DNA from 3 places in the Streptomyces sp. NPDC006602 genome. Region 2 is predicted to be linked to each of the others. Evidence: riboswitches for the same ligand, from Rfam matches in the RefSeq annotation. Region 2 holds a riboswitch; each other region holds the start of a gene.
The links. A riboswitch is a leader RNA that binds a small molecule or an ion and turns the genes downstream of it on or off. The one in region 2 is predicted to bind cyclic di-AMP.
Positions count from the first base shown of each region.

Region 1: it holds a riboswitch for cyclic di-AMP, as region 2 does, so the genes downstream of both, ACFYO2_RS30755 (transglycosylase SLT domain-containing protein) here and ACFYO2_RS07975 (C40 family peptidase) in region 2, are expected to answer to the same signal.
Region 3: it holds a riboswitch for cyclic di-AMP, as region 2 does, so the genes downstream of both, ACFYO2_RS11960 (NlpC/P60 family protein) here and ACFYO2_RS07975 (C40 family peptidase) in region 2, are expected to answer to the same signal.

Region 1 is NZ_JBIAHG010000015.1:47,814-52,232, reverse strand. It holds gene ACFYO2_RS30760 (HAD family hydrolase) at 62-934, shown strand; gene ACFYO2_RS30755 (transglycosylase SLT domain-containing protein) at 898-1,659, opposite strand; cyclic di-AMP (ydaO/yuaA leader) riboswitch at 1,665-1,826, opposite strand; gene ACFYO2_RS30750 (CocE/NonD family hydrolase) at 2,108-4,126, opposite strand; gene ACFYO2_RS30745 (polyprenyl synthetase family protein) at 4,373-4,419, shown strand, end outside.
Region 2 is NZ_JBIAHG010000002.1:722,087-726,505, reverse strand. It holds gene ACFYO2_RS07995 (DUF397 domain-containing protein) at 6-236, opposite strand; gene ACFYO2_RS07990 (helix-turn-helix domain-containing protein) at 246-1,106, opposite strand; gene ACFYO2_RS07985 (ATP-binding protein) at 1,321-1,779, shown strand; gene ACFYO2_RS07980 (DUF6328 family protein) at 1,823-2,389, opposite strand; gene ACFYO2_RS07975 (C40 family peptidase) at 2,491-2,964, opposite strand; cyclic di-AMP (ydaO/yuaA leader) riboswitch at 2,968-3,169, opposite strand; gene ACFYO2_RS07970 (hypothetical protein) at 3,513-3,818, opposite strand; gene ACFYO2_RS07965 (ATP-dependent Clp protease proteolytic subunit) at 3,826-4,419, opposite strand, start outside.
Region 3 is NZ_JBIAHG010000003.1:697,807-702,225, forward strand. It holds gene pcrA (DNA helicase PcrA) at 1-2,061, opposite strand, end outside; gene ACFYO2_RS11955 (hypothetical protein) at 2,150-2,275, opposite strand; cyclic di-AMP (ydaO/yuaA leader) riboswitch at 2,985-3,155, shown strand; gene ACFYO2_RS11960 (NlpC/P60 family protein) at 3,163-4,338, shown strand; gene ACFYO2_RS11965 (hypothetical protein) at 4,413-4,419, opposite strand, start outside.

The sequences.
Region 1 (4,419 bases), on a different contig from region 2:
AAGGCTGCAGCCGTCCGGTTCCCGTCGAGTCGATGCGGCGTTCCATCCGTATTCTCTGATCATGGCCGCTCCCACCGCATATTCACTCATCGCCACGGACCTGGACGGAACGCTGCTGCGAGCCGACGACACGCTGTCCGACCGGTCGCTCGCCGCGCTCGCGCGGGTGGCGGCGGCCGGGGCGCGGCATCTGGTGGTGACCGGCCGCCCGGCGCCCAGAGTGCGGCCGCTCCTCGACGACCTGGGCAGCACCGGCCTCGCGGTGTGCGGGCAGGGGGCGCAGGTGTACGACGCCGGCGCGGACCGGCTGCTGTGGTCGGTCACCCTGGACCGGGAGCTGGCCGAGACCGCCCTCGGCAAGATCGAGGCCGAGATCGGGCTGGTGTACGCGGCCGTCGACCAGGACGGCGTCGACGGGCTCACGCTCATCGAGCCGGGCTATCTGATGCCGCACCCGACCCTGCCCGCCGTACGGGTCGGGCGGCGCGACGACCTGTGGTGCGAGCCCATCAGCAAGGTGCTGCTGCGTCATCCCGACCTGTCCGACGACGAGTTGGCGGCGACGGCCCGTTCCGTGGTGGGTTCCCTCGCCACGGTCACCATGTCGGGACCCGGGACCGTCGAACTCCAGCCATGCGGCATCACCAAGGCGACGGGGCTCGCGCTCGCCGCCGACCATCTGGGACTCGGGCCCGAACACACCATCGCCTTCGGGGACATGCCCAACGACATCCCCATGTTCGACTGGGCCGACCACGGCGTCGCCATGGCCAACGCCCACCCCGAACTCAAGTCCGTGGCCGACGAGATCACCCTGTCCAACGAGGACGACGGCATCGCCGTCGTCCTCGAGAGACTGTTCCCCGTTGTTCCTCGGTACGCGCCTCAGTACACGACTCAGTACGCGCCGAAGACGTTGTCGATCGAACCGTAGCGCGCGGCGGCGTAGTTGCAGGCGGCGGTGATGTTCGCGACGGGGTTGTAGGGGTCCCACGAGGTGCCGTCCACGTGGTACGCCTGGAAGGTCGGGTCGATGGTCTGGAGCAGGCCCTTGGACGGGGTGCCCGCCGCCGCGTTGGAGTCCCAGTTGTTGATGGCCAGCGGGTTGCCGGACGACTCGCGCATGACGTTGCGGTAGATGCCGTCGTACGAGCCGGGGATGCCCTTCTGCGCCATGATGTCCAGCGATTCGCGGATCCAGCCGTCGAGGTTGTTCGCGTACGTCTTGGCGGAGGCCTGGGTGGCCTTGGCGACGGACTGGGCGGCCTTCTTGGTGGACGTCGAGGCCTTGTCGGCCGTCTTGCGGGACGTGCTCGCCTTCTTCGCCGTCCTGACCGTCAGCTCGAGACCCGGGTGGATCAGCCTCGGGTTGTCGCCGACGGCCTTGCGGTTGTCCTTGTAGAGCTGTCGCCAGCCGCCGGGGGTGTCGTACTTGTCCGCGATGCCGTAGAGCGTGTCGCCCTTGACCGCGGTGTACGTGATGGACTTGACCTGCGCGGCGGCCTGCGCGGCGGCGGGGGCCTTGGCCGGCTGTGCGGCGCTCGCGGTGGTCGCGCCCAGGACCGGGAGGGCGAGGGCGGCGACGCCTGTTCCGGCTGTGACGACGCCTCGGGTGAGCGGGCTGGTTCGGGTACGACGGTGCTTGCCTCGTGCGGCCATGGCGCTGTTCCTCTCCGGCGCCTACGAGGTGAGCTGTCGGGTTCGGGCGGGAGCTGCCCGGCCGTGCCGTGGGGACGGCGCGACTTAACCCCCAGCCGCACCGGCGTGATCTCCGGTGCGGCGACTTACCTGGGTCCCCCGCTCCTGCCGTGCGGTGTTGGTCGATGGGTGTCCTGTTGGGCGGCGGCAGGATTAGGCGTCCGCCCGACAGGCCCGGAACGTATGCGAGAGCACATGTCCGTAACAAGTGGCGGATTCACACATCACCCTGTTGACCTTGACCTGAGGCATATGGGGCGCTTGATCCTTTGCGGTTGCCAAGACTCAACTGGCGCACCGGGCAAGGCGAGGAGTGAGCCTGTGGCGGCGAGGCCGGAGGGCGGCGCGAGTGACCCAACTCACGTGTGTTCGCAAGGGTGTCAAATCGGGCAATGAGCCCAACTCATAGTCAACCGGCCGTCCGTGGGATCCGCTTCTCCCACGTCCGGTGAAAAACGACCTCGTCGCCGTCCGTGCAGATCACCTCGTTGGACGTGAGGAAGTCCGTCCCGTCACAGCCGAGCTCCGACCGGGTACGGACCGTCGCCCGCCAGGGGAGCTCCGGTCGGTGCAGCACGATCGTCCAGTCCGAGCGGGCCCGGGCCGACAAGGGGTCGGACTCGTTGATCGTGTACGTCTCCAGAGTGTCCTCGGTGAACTCCAGACCGTCGGGGTACACCCGGGTGCCGCCGTATCGCGGATCCACCTCCAGCCGCCACTCGCCCTTGGCCACATCGCGGACGACCAGCCGCTCGGGGCGGGGTTCGTCGAGCGTGACGGGGCTCCATCCGTCAGCGGCCACGCCGCGGGTCATGGCGAGGGGCTCGGACTGCTCGGGCTCCTCGAAGATGATGCCGGAGTCGGATTCCCTTGTCCTGACCGGGAGTTCGAGGAAGCAGCCCGCCGGGTCCAGGGTGAAGCCCGCCGCCGAGTCGGGCTGCGGCCAGATCCACGGCCAGTACGCGGAGGAGACGGCGAGCCGGACCCGGTGGCCGGCCGGGAAGGCGTGGCCGATGCCGTTCAGCTCGAACTCGACGTCCTGCGTGGTACCCGGCTCCCACGGCACGACCCGGTCCGGACCCTGCCGCGCCGACAGGTTCAGCACACCCCGGGTGACCAGGGTCGAGGAGCCGTCGGGGGCGACGTCACACACCCGGGCGATCACCTGGCCGCGCGGCACCTCGGAGGTCAGCCTGAGTCGTACCTTCGGCCGCCCCAACACCCAGGTCTCCTCGTCGGCTTCGAACTCGAACGACACCGACCGCGCGTCCTCCTCCCGCTGGTCGGGCGGCAGGTCGGTGTCGTTCCCGAGAGGGAGGAAGCGGCCGGCGTCGACGCCCGTGTGCTGCGGGGAGCGGACGAGGAGAGGGGCGCCCTGAAGGACGTGCGAGACCGGGGAGACGTTGGGGGAGGGCCAGGCCGGCTCGCCGACCCAGCGGCCGGGCAGGGCGTCGTAGACCGTGGCCGGGGGATGGGAGTCGCTGACGTAGGCACGGAGCAGGGGCTCGCGCATCGCGCCGGAGTCGACCCCCTTCAGCCAGTGGTCCCACCAGCGCAGGGTCTCCTGGAGGAAGCCGATCGCCGGGCCGGGCGGCCGGCCGTGATCGGGGTACTGGTGGGACCAGGGGCCGATCAGGCCACGGACCCGGTCGGCCGGGAGGTGCTCGACGAGGCGCAGGACCGTGTCACGGTACGGGTCGTGCCAGCCGCCGACCGCGAGGACGCCGGCGTCGATCGCGTCGTAGTCCTCGCGGACGCTGCCGTGGCTCCAGTAGCGGTCCCGGGTCTGGTGGTCCAGCCAGGTGTGGATGAGGGGATCGATCTCCTCCAGACGCTTGAGCCACATGTCCCGCCAGGTCTCGCCGACGTACCGCGGGTCCGGCGGGCGGGAGGCGAAGGCCAGCATGGTGGCCGCCCAGGCGTGCATGTCCACCGCCAGGACGGAACCTCCCATGTAGTGCGCGTCGTTGTCATAGGGGTCGTCGGTCGAGCAGACCGTGACGACCGCTTTCAGCGGCTCGGGTGCGAGGGCCGCGATCCGGAGGGAGTTGAAGCCGCCCCAGGAGATGCCGAACATGCCGATCTTCCCGTCGCACCAGGGTTGCGATGCGAGCCATCGGACGACCTCGACACCGTCGGCCGGCTCGGTCGCCGGGTACTCGTCGCCCGGCATGCCCTCGCTGTTGCCGTGTCCGCGCACGTCCACTCGTACGGAGGCGTAACCGTGGCCCGCGTACCAGGGATGGCGTTGCCAGTCGCGGGGTGCGGTCCAGTCGGTCAGGCGGTAAGGAAGGTATTCGAGGATCGCGGGTACCGGTTCCTCCGTCAGGGGGCGCCACACGCGCGCGTAGAGGAGGGTTCCGTCCGGGAGCGGGATACGGAGGTCCTCGTGGGTCGTCTCGTAGGGGAAGGTCGTACGGATGTGCATGAGCGTGACCCCGTGAGTTCAGTGGATCGCGGGTCGGAGATTTCCACTACTTCCATGTAAGTCGATAGATATCCGTTCTTTTCAAGTGATCAAAAACATACCCGGCGTGATCCGATACCGCCCGACCTGGACGGGCGGGCGCTATCGGTGATCGAAACGTGACCGGATACGCTGACTTGAGTGATGGCAGCGACCTATCGACAAACCGTGTAAGCGCCAGTAGACACAGCAGACAGGAGATCCCTCGTGACCGTCGTCGGGCCGTTCGGGCTGAGCGTGCGGGACCAGGCTCT
Region 2 (4,419 bases):
ACCGGTCAGATGTGGTGCACCGCGGCCGTGAAGCCCGCCCAGCTCTCGGGGGAGAAGAGCAGCGCGGGTCCGGCCGGGTTCTTCGAGTCGCGCACGGCGAGCAGTCCGGCCGGGCGTCCGGCCACGAGCCGGGCGGTCTCGACGCAGTTGTTCGCTCCCGTGCTGTAACTGCTGCGCAGCCACCGCGGGCCGGGCAGATCGGTACTGGAAGGTACGTGCCGAGGCAGGGCAGACATGGTGCCTCCTTACGCGCCGTCACCTATAGCGGCGATGTAGTCCAACGAGTCCTCGGGCGAAAGGGCGTGGAACCGAAGGGCGTTGAAGGCCTCGGTGTAAGCCTGGAGGTCTTCTTTCCGTTCGAGGTAGAGGCTACTCGTCAAGTGGTCGAGAACAACCACATCCAGATCAGATGTGCGCGAAAATGAGAAGATAACGAAAGGCCCGGTGACACCGATGTGCGCGCCGGCCGCGAACGGCAGTACCTGCAGGCGCACTTGGGGCAGCCGCACCGCCTCGACCAGTCGTGCCAGCTGCCGCGCCATGATGTCGGGGCCGCCGACCTCCCGCCGCAGCACGGCCTCGTCCAGAACGGCGCTCAACTCCAGCGGCGGATGCGAACGCAGCACGTCCTGCCGGGCCAGGCGCACTTCGACCAGGGCGTCGAGACGCTCGTCGTCCAGCCCGTCCACCGCGGCCTTCGTCACCGCCCGGGCGTACTCCGCCGTCTGCAGCAGGCCGGGCACCACCGAGGTCTCCAGCGTGCGCATCGCGCTGGCCTGCGACTCCAGGCTGATGAAATCCCGGTAGGTCGGCGGCAGCACACCTCGGTACGCCTGCCACCAGTGGTGGCGGCCGCCACCCTCGCCGGAGCCCGCCAACATCAGGAGCAGCTCGCGCAGTTGGGAGTCGTGCACCCCGTAGGCGTCGAGCAGTAACCGCACATCGGCCGGTTTCACCCCGCTCGCGCCGGTCTCGATCCGGCTCACTTTCGACTGGTGCCAGCCCACCAGCAGGGCCGCCTCACCACTCGTGAGCCCCGCACCGGTGCGCAGCGCACGCAGTTCGGCGCCCAGCTTCCGGCGGCGCACCGCGGGACCGTGCTGCATGGGGCTACTCCTTACTCCAACCAAGGCACCCAAATACGGTCTGCCGTCGCAGAGTTCACCGCTTCGAGCGACAGATATATGCACATCTTGGTGGATCGCCACCCGTGACCGCCCCGGTAATGGCACTCTGGCCGCGAAGCACCAGTCCGGGACCGTACTCGAACCTCCGCCTTCGCGTCGGACTGCGGTACCGCGGGGAAGGGACGACGTCGTCATGGCAGACCACCTGGAATCATCCGTCACTCTGCCGAGCGTTCCCGCCTCGGTCTCCGCCGCCCGCTCCTACGTGCTCACAGCTCTGGCGGAATGGGGTCTGCCGGCGGACACGGACGTAGCCGAGACCATCCGCCTCATCGTCTCCGAACTCGCCACCAACGCCGTACAGCACACCCTCGGGCAGTCACCCACCTTCACGGTGGACATCGCGCTCGACCGTGACGAGCACCTGCGCATCGGTGTCACCGACAGCCACCCGCGCTTCCCGAAACGACTGCCCGCCGCCGTCCAGCAGGACAACGGCCGCGGCATGGTGATCATCCGCTGGCTGACCGCGGAGTGCGGCGGCAAGCTCAGAGTCCGGCCCACCCGCGAGGGGGGCAAGACCGTCTTCATCGAGCTGCCGTGGACGGTGCCGGCCCAGCCGGTGCCGGCGGCGGGCCAGCAGGAGCCGTAGCGCTCACGGCGCCGGCCGCGTGCTCCCCAGGGGCGTCAGGAGGTCACCGGCGGCGCGCCGAGAGGTCTCGGTGGGGTACTCCTCCTCGGACCGCCGTGGGCTGCGGCCTGACGGCCGTCCGGTGCGCGTCGGCCCGTACGGCCCGCCGTACCAGCCGGGGAAGCAGCCACCACAGGCCCAGGCACACCAGCAGGGTCGCCCCGCCCGCGGCCAGCCCTCCGGCCCGGCCGGTCGTCACGTCCACCACGAGCAGCACCGACCCGGTGAACGCGAACACCAGCACCCCCATGCCGAGGGTGGCGAGCCGCGAGGAGACCTGGACTATGCGGGGCTTGGCGCCCTTCTGGAAGAGCGAGCGATGCAGGGCGGCGGGCGCGGTGAACAGCGCCGCCGCGAGGACCGCCAGCAGCAGCGTGACGACGTACGTCGTGCGCTGGACCGTGTCGAGCGACGGGAAGCGCGGCGTGAAGGCGAGGGTCAGCAGGAACGCGAAGAGGATCTGCACCCCGGTCTGGGTGACGCGCAGTTCCTGGAGCAGTTCGCCGAAATTGCGGTCGGCGCGCTCCAGCGGGGTCTCGTTGCGTGCGGTGCAGGGACGGTGGTCGGCCATGGATGAACGAGTAACCATCTCAGCCCGTGTCACGCGTCCCGCGGGGCCCCAACAGGGGACGGCGGCGGGTCAGGTCGCCGCCGCCCCCGAGGGTGGGTGGGTCACTTGACCCGGCCGTACCAGACGCTCTTGGTCCAGAGCTTCTGCAGTCGCACCACGTCCCCGGTCTTCGGGGCGTGCCAGATCTTCCCCTTCCCGGCGTAGATGCCGACGTGGTAGACGCTCGACCCCGAGTGGAAGAACACCAGGTCTCCCGCCTTGCGGCTCTTCGAGGAGATGTGGTGCGTCTTGTTGTACTGCTGGGCCGCCGTACGAGGCAGCTTCTTGCCCGCCTTCTTGAACGAGTACAGCGTGAGCCCTGAGCAGTCGAACCGGCGTGGTCCGGTGGCGCCGTACCTGTACGGGGAGCCCTTCTTGGACGCGGCGATCTGAAGTGCCTTCGTCGCCGGCGTGGCGGCCGCGGCGTCGGAGGCGACACCCGGGACCACGACGGAGCCGCCCACCGCGGCGAGGGTGAGGGCCGAGGCCGTACCGGCCCGGACCATGAGCGACGGGACACGATTGAGCGCAGTCATGCGCAACCCTTCGTCAGCCGCCTGTGAAGGATGACCTGTCGGATTCGGGCTGGCGAAGTTGCCCGGCCGCTGCTGCGGCTTCACCCCAAGGGCAGCTCGGCGCGGTCATGGCGTGACCGTTCCGGCGACCCGTCGTGCTTGGGTCCTCCACTCCTGCCGATCCACTTCTGTCGACCTGTCATCCGGGCAGCGGCAGGACTCGGCGTCCGCCCGGATCGCCCCGCCGTTGTGACGGGGTCTTGTCGTCAGACAGGGATCTTGGCTCAGGGATGTCCGAAAATCCCAACGGAACCGATGGTTTGTGTTGTTACTCACCACTCACCCGTTCGGGTGGACACCCCCGTGTTCGAGAGGGCGTCCAGGGGCCCGAGGGCCCCCCGACCAGCACCGGAACGACTCATTCCGCCCTGGGCCTACGCGCGTTGCGCAACTTGAGCGGGCCTGAAAATGGACGCGCGACTACGCCAAGAGGTGGTACACCGTTTGGTCCGTTTCGGCGCCGGTCCGGACGCTCCATCAGGAGGCGGACCGGACCGGCTGTGGGTGCGTCAACTGTCGGTGGGCGGCGGCAGCGTGACGCGGGCCGTGCGGCGCTCCCCGTCCAGCACGCGCAGCGCACGCGCCAGCGTGTCGGCGTGCACCTCGGTCTCGCCCCGACGGTGCATCAGCGCCAGTGCGTCCCGCAGCTCGGCCGCCTTGGTGACCAGCGCCTGCGCGGCCCGCAGTCCGCGGTACGTGTCGCCGTGGCGGGCCGGGTTGATCCGGCCGAGCAGGTCCACCACGTCGAGGTAACGGTCGATCAGTTCGCCCTCGGCGCGCGTCAGGGCCGGCAACGGTGGCAGGTCGGGCAACATCGACGGCTCACCCCTCGGCGCGAGTGGGGCGCGAGCCCTTGCGGCTCGGGATGACGCGGTCCGCCAGCCCGTACTCCAGCGCCTCCTGCGCGGTGAAGATCTTGTCCCGCTCGATGTCGGTGTTCACCTGCTCCGGACTGCGCCCGGTGTGCCGCACGAGCATCTCCTCCAGGCGGGTCCGCACGCGCGTCAACTCGCCGGCCTGGATGGCCAGGTCGCTCGCCTGCCCCTGAACCGGCTCGGACAGCGCGGGCTGGTGGATCACCACGCGGGCGCCCGGCAGCAGGCTCCGCTTCCCGGGCGTGCCCGCGGCCAGCAGCACCGCGGCCGACGAGCCGGCCTGCCCCAGGCACGTCGTCTCCACGTCACAGCTGACGTACTGCATCGTGTCGTAGATCGCCGTCATCGAACTGAACGAGCCCCCGGGGGAGTTGATGTACAGCACGATGTCGCGGTCCGGGTCCTTGTACTCCAGGTACATGAACTGAGCCATCACGTCGTTCGCCGAGACGTCGTCGATCGGCGTCCCCAGGAAGACGATCCGCTCCTCCAGCAGCTTCGAGTACGGATCCATCGTCTTGTGCCCGGAGCTCGTGCGTTC
Region 3 (4,419 bases), on a different contig from region 2:
CTTGGCCTGGCCGAGGGCGCGCATGTGCGGGAAGACGCCGTCCTCCATGCCGCTCAGGAAGACCACCGGGAACTCGAGGCCCTTGGCGGTGTGCAGGGTCATCAGGGTGATGACTCCGGAGCCGTCCTCGTCCTCGTCGGGGATCTGGTCGGAGTCGGCGACCAGGGCCACCCGCTCCAGGAAGTCGGAGAGCGAGCCGGACGTCTCGCCCTCCCCCGTCTCCTGCTCGAACTCCAGGGCCACGGCGGCGAGTTCCTGGAGGTTCTCGATCCGGGTCTCGTCCTGCGGGTCGGTGGATGCCTGCAACTCGGCGAGGTAGCCGGTGCGTTCGAGCACCGCTTCCAGGACGGTAGCCGGGCCCGCGCCGGACTCGACGATGGTACGGAGGTCCTCCATCAGCGTGTTGAACCGCTTCACGGCGTTCGTGGAGCGCGCGGCCATGCCGTACGCCTCGTCGACGCGCTTGAGCGCCTGCGGGAAGCTGATCTTCTCGCGCTGGGACAGGGCGTCGATCATCGCCTCAGCGCGGTCGCCGATGCCGCGCTTGGGGACGTTCAGGATCCGGCGCAGCGGCACCGAGTCCTCCGGGTTGGCCAGCACCCGCAGGTAGGCCAGGACGTCCCGGACCTCCTTGCGCTCGTAGAAGCGGACGCCGCCGACGACCTTGTAGGGCAGGCCGACGCGGATGAAGACCTCTTCGAAGACACGGGACTGGGCGTTCGTGCGGTAGAAGACGGCGACGTCTCCCGCCTTCGCCTCGCCCGCGTCGGTGAGGCGGTCTATCTCGTCGGCGACGAACTGCGCCTCGTCGTGCTCGGTGTCGGCGACATAGCCGGTGATGCGCGCGCCCGCGCCCGCGTTGGTCCACAGGTTCTTGGGGCGGCGGGACTCGTTGCGCTCGATGACGGCGTTGGCGACGGTGAGGATCGTCTGCGTGGAGCGGTAGTTCTGCTCCAGGAGGATCGTCGTCGCGTCCGGGTAGTCCTCCTCGAACTGGAGGATGTTGCGGATGGTCGCGCCGCGGAAGGCGTAGATCGACTGGTCGGCGTCGCCCACGACGCACAGTTCGGCGGGCTGCAGGTCGTACTCGCTGGGTGGTACGTCCACCGGGTGCTCGGCGGTGCCGACGAGTTCCCTGACCAGGGCGTACTGGGCGTGGTTGGTGTCCTGGTACTCGTCCACGAGGACGTGCCGGAAGCGGCGGCGGTAGTGCTCGGCCACGTCCGGGAACGCGCGCAGGAGGTTGACGGTCGTCATGATCAGGTCGTCGAAGTCGAGGGCGTTTGCCTCGCGCAGTCGCGACTGGTACATGGCGTAGGCCTGCGCGAGGGTCTTCTCGAAGCCGTCGGTGGCCTGGGCGGCGAAGTCCTCCTCGTCGATCAGCTCGTTCTTCAGGTTCGAGATCTTGGCGCTGAAGGACTTCGGCGGGAAGCGCTTGGGGTCGAGGTCCAGGTCGCGGCAGACCAGGGCCATCAGGCGCTTGCTGTCGGCCGCGTCGTAGATCGAGAACGAGGAGGTGAAGCCGAGCTTCTTCGACTCCCGGCGCAGAATTCGCACGCACGCGCTGTGGAACGTCATCACCCACATGGCGTTCGCTCGCGGGCCGACGAGCTGCTCGACGCGCTCCTTCATCTCGCCCGCGGCCTTGTTGGTGAAGGTGATCGCGAGGATCTGGCCCGGATGCACGTTCCGCTCGCCCAGCAGGTACGCGATCCGGTGGGTGAGCACGCGGGTCTTGCCGGAGCCGGCGCCGGCCACGATGAGCAGCGGGGTGCCGTGGTGCACGACCGCGGCACGCTGGTTCTCGTTCAGCCCGTCCAGGAGCGCGGCCGGGTCCACCACCGGACGGGGGGCGCCGTCGCGGTAGTACCCTCCCCCACTCTCGGCTCCGCTCGAGCGGGGGGACCCCCATCGGTCCGGCGGCGCGTCGAACTTCCCGCCGAACAGATCGTCCGGAACCGGCTCCGGTACGTGATCGTCGTCGGGCGGCGGTGGTTCTTCCTCGTGGGCCCGAGGGGCCTGGAGGTTCGCCAGGAAGCTGTCATCAAAGAGGCTGCTCATCGCTCTCCGAGTCTAGGACGCCCCACTGACACCCCGCCGCCGCCCCAAGAACTTCGCCTGTTCCGATGGTTCAGAAGGCTCAGAAGGCTCAGAAGGCGAGGATCTTCCAGAGCTGGCCGCCCGGCGTCTTCCTGCCCTCCAGGACCGTGCCGTCACGGTCGGCGATCGACCAGGCCGAGACGTAGACCTTGCCGTCGTACGGGTCGACGGCCACGCCCGCCGGGACGGCACCTTCACGCTCGTACGTTTGCCGTGCGAGACCTTCGTCACCTGGCCGGCGAAGAGCTGGCTGACGTACAGGTCGCCCTTGTCGTTGAGGGCCAGGCCACCGATGGAGCCGAAGCCGGACTTCCAGCCGAGGATCTTGCCGGTCCAGGGGGCGACCGTCCACACGCGCGTGAGGTGAGGCCGACGCACGTCTCGCCCTCGGATCCCTCCCCGATGCACTTCTTGCCGCCCTGGCCGACCTCGGCGACGTACAGCTGGCCGTCGTCGTAGGAGAGCTGTCGCGGGTTGTCGAGGCCGGTCGCGATCACCCGGACGACGGGTTTGCCCGAGGTCTGCCCCCCGTCGGCACTGGCGGGTGCGATGCCCGCGGTGGCGGCGAGTGCTGCTCCTGTCGCGATTCCCGTGGCGACGAGTGTCCTGCGCTTCCTCATGGCCGTGCCTCTCTCACCCAGTCACGGCACCGGACCGCGCCGGGGTGGAAGCTAGCGCCCCGAAGCGGGCGGACGTCGCCACTCCAGCGAAAATACGCCCAAGTCGTGGCAGATCACTCCGGATCGACCACAAGAAGCCACGCCCTGACCCAAGGTCACGAAAATGTATCGGGCATATCGAACATCAACCTTCACAGGGGCCACACCTGTTGGCTACCGTGCCGGGCAGGCCGTACGACACCCACCGGCGAACGTCGCCGGGCCGCACGGCCTCCGCCGAGTCCGACGCGCCGCCGTGCGCCCGGAGCCGGGGACCCACCGACCTTGGGGTGAATCGGCTCGCACTCCCTTCGAGGGAAGGGCCGTAGGGCAAACCTTCCTAACCACCCGCCCGAACCCGACAGCTAACTCGGTAGGCGGAACGTGGAAGGAGTCGCCTCCCTTGGCGTCGCACCGCAAGTCGCGTCCTTCGGGTACGCGCGTAGCAGGCATCCGGACCCCTGCCCTGGCCACGGCCGCCCTCACCTCCGTGGCCCTCCTGTCCCAGACGGCCAATGCCGCCCCGTCGACCGACGACAAACCGAGCCTTGAAGAAGTCGAGAAGAAAGTCGACGACCTGTACCGGCAGGCCGAGTCGGCCACCGACAAGTACAACGCGGCCCAGGAAAACACCGTCAAGCAGCGCAAGCGCGTCGACACCCTCCTGGACGACGTCGCCCAGCGCACCCAGAGGCTCAACGAGGCGCGGGAGGAACTTGGTTCCTTCGCCGCCGCCCAGTACCGGACCGGCGCGTCCGCCCCCGACACGGCGACCTTCCTGCTCGCGGACTCCCCGCAGGACTACTTCGACCAGTCCCAGCTGATGGGCCGGCTGACCAATCGTCAGAAGGGCGCGGTCGACGACTACGTCACCGAGCAGTCCGCGACGATGGCGAAGCGCCAGGAGGCCACCCAGAGCCTTCAGAAGCTCACCGAGTCGCAGAGCGACCTGAAGACCTCCAAGGCCACCGTCCAGAAGAAGCTGGCCGACGCCCGCGCGCTGCTGTCGCAGCTGACCGCCGAGGAAAAGGCCCGGCTCGCGGCGATCGAGCAGAAGAAACAGCAGGAGGCCGCGGCCAAGGCGGCCGAGCTGGCGCGGCAGCAGGCGGCGGAGCAGAAGGCCCAGGAGGAGGCGGCGGCTCAGCAGGAGGCGAGCAGCGGCACCTCAGGCTCTTCCTCCTCCACCGCCACCGACTCGTCCACCACGGACTCCTCGTACGCCACCAAGGCCGAGAAGGCCCTCGCCTTCGCCCGCGCCCAGATCGGCAAGCCGTACGTCTGGGGCGCCACCGGCCCCGAGTCCTACGACTGCTCCGGCCTCACCCAGGCCGCCTGGAAGGCCGCCGGCGTCGACATCCCGCGCGTCACCTACGACCAGGTCAACGCCGGCACCACGGTCTCCCTCTCCGCCGCCCAGCCCGGCGACCTGGTCTTCTTCTACGACGACATCAGCCACGTCGGCCTCTACATCGGCAACGGCATGATGATCCACGCCCCGAAGCCGGGCGCGTACGTCCGCGAGGAGTCCATCTACTACGACGGCGAGTCGTCGATCTACAGCGTCGTGCGGCCGGCCTGACACGACGCTCGGAGGCGGTGCCGGCGGCCTACGTCGCCGGCACGTCCGAGATCAGTCCGCGATCAGGTCCGCGATCACGTC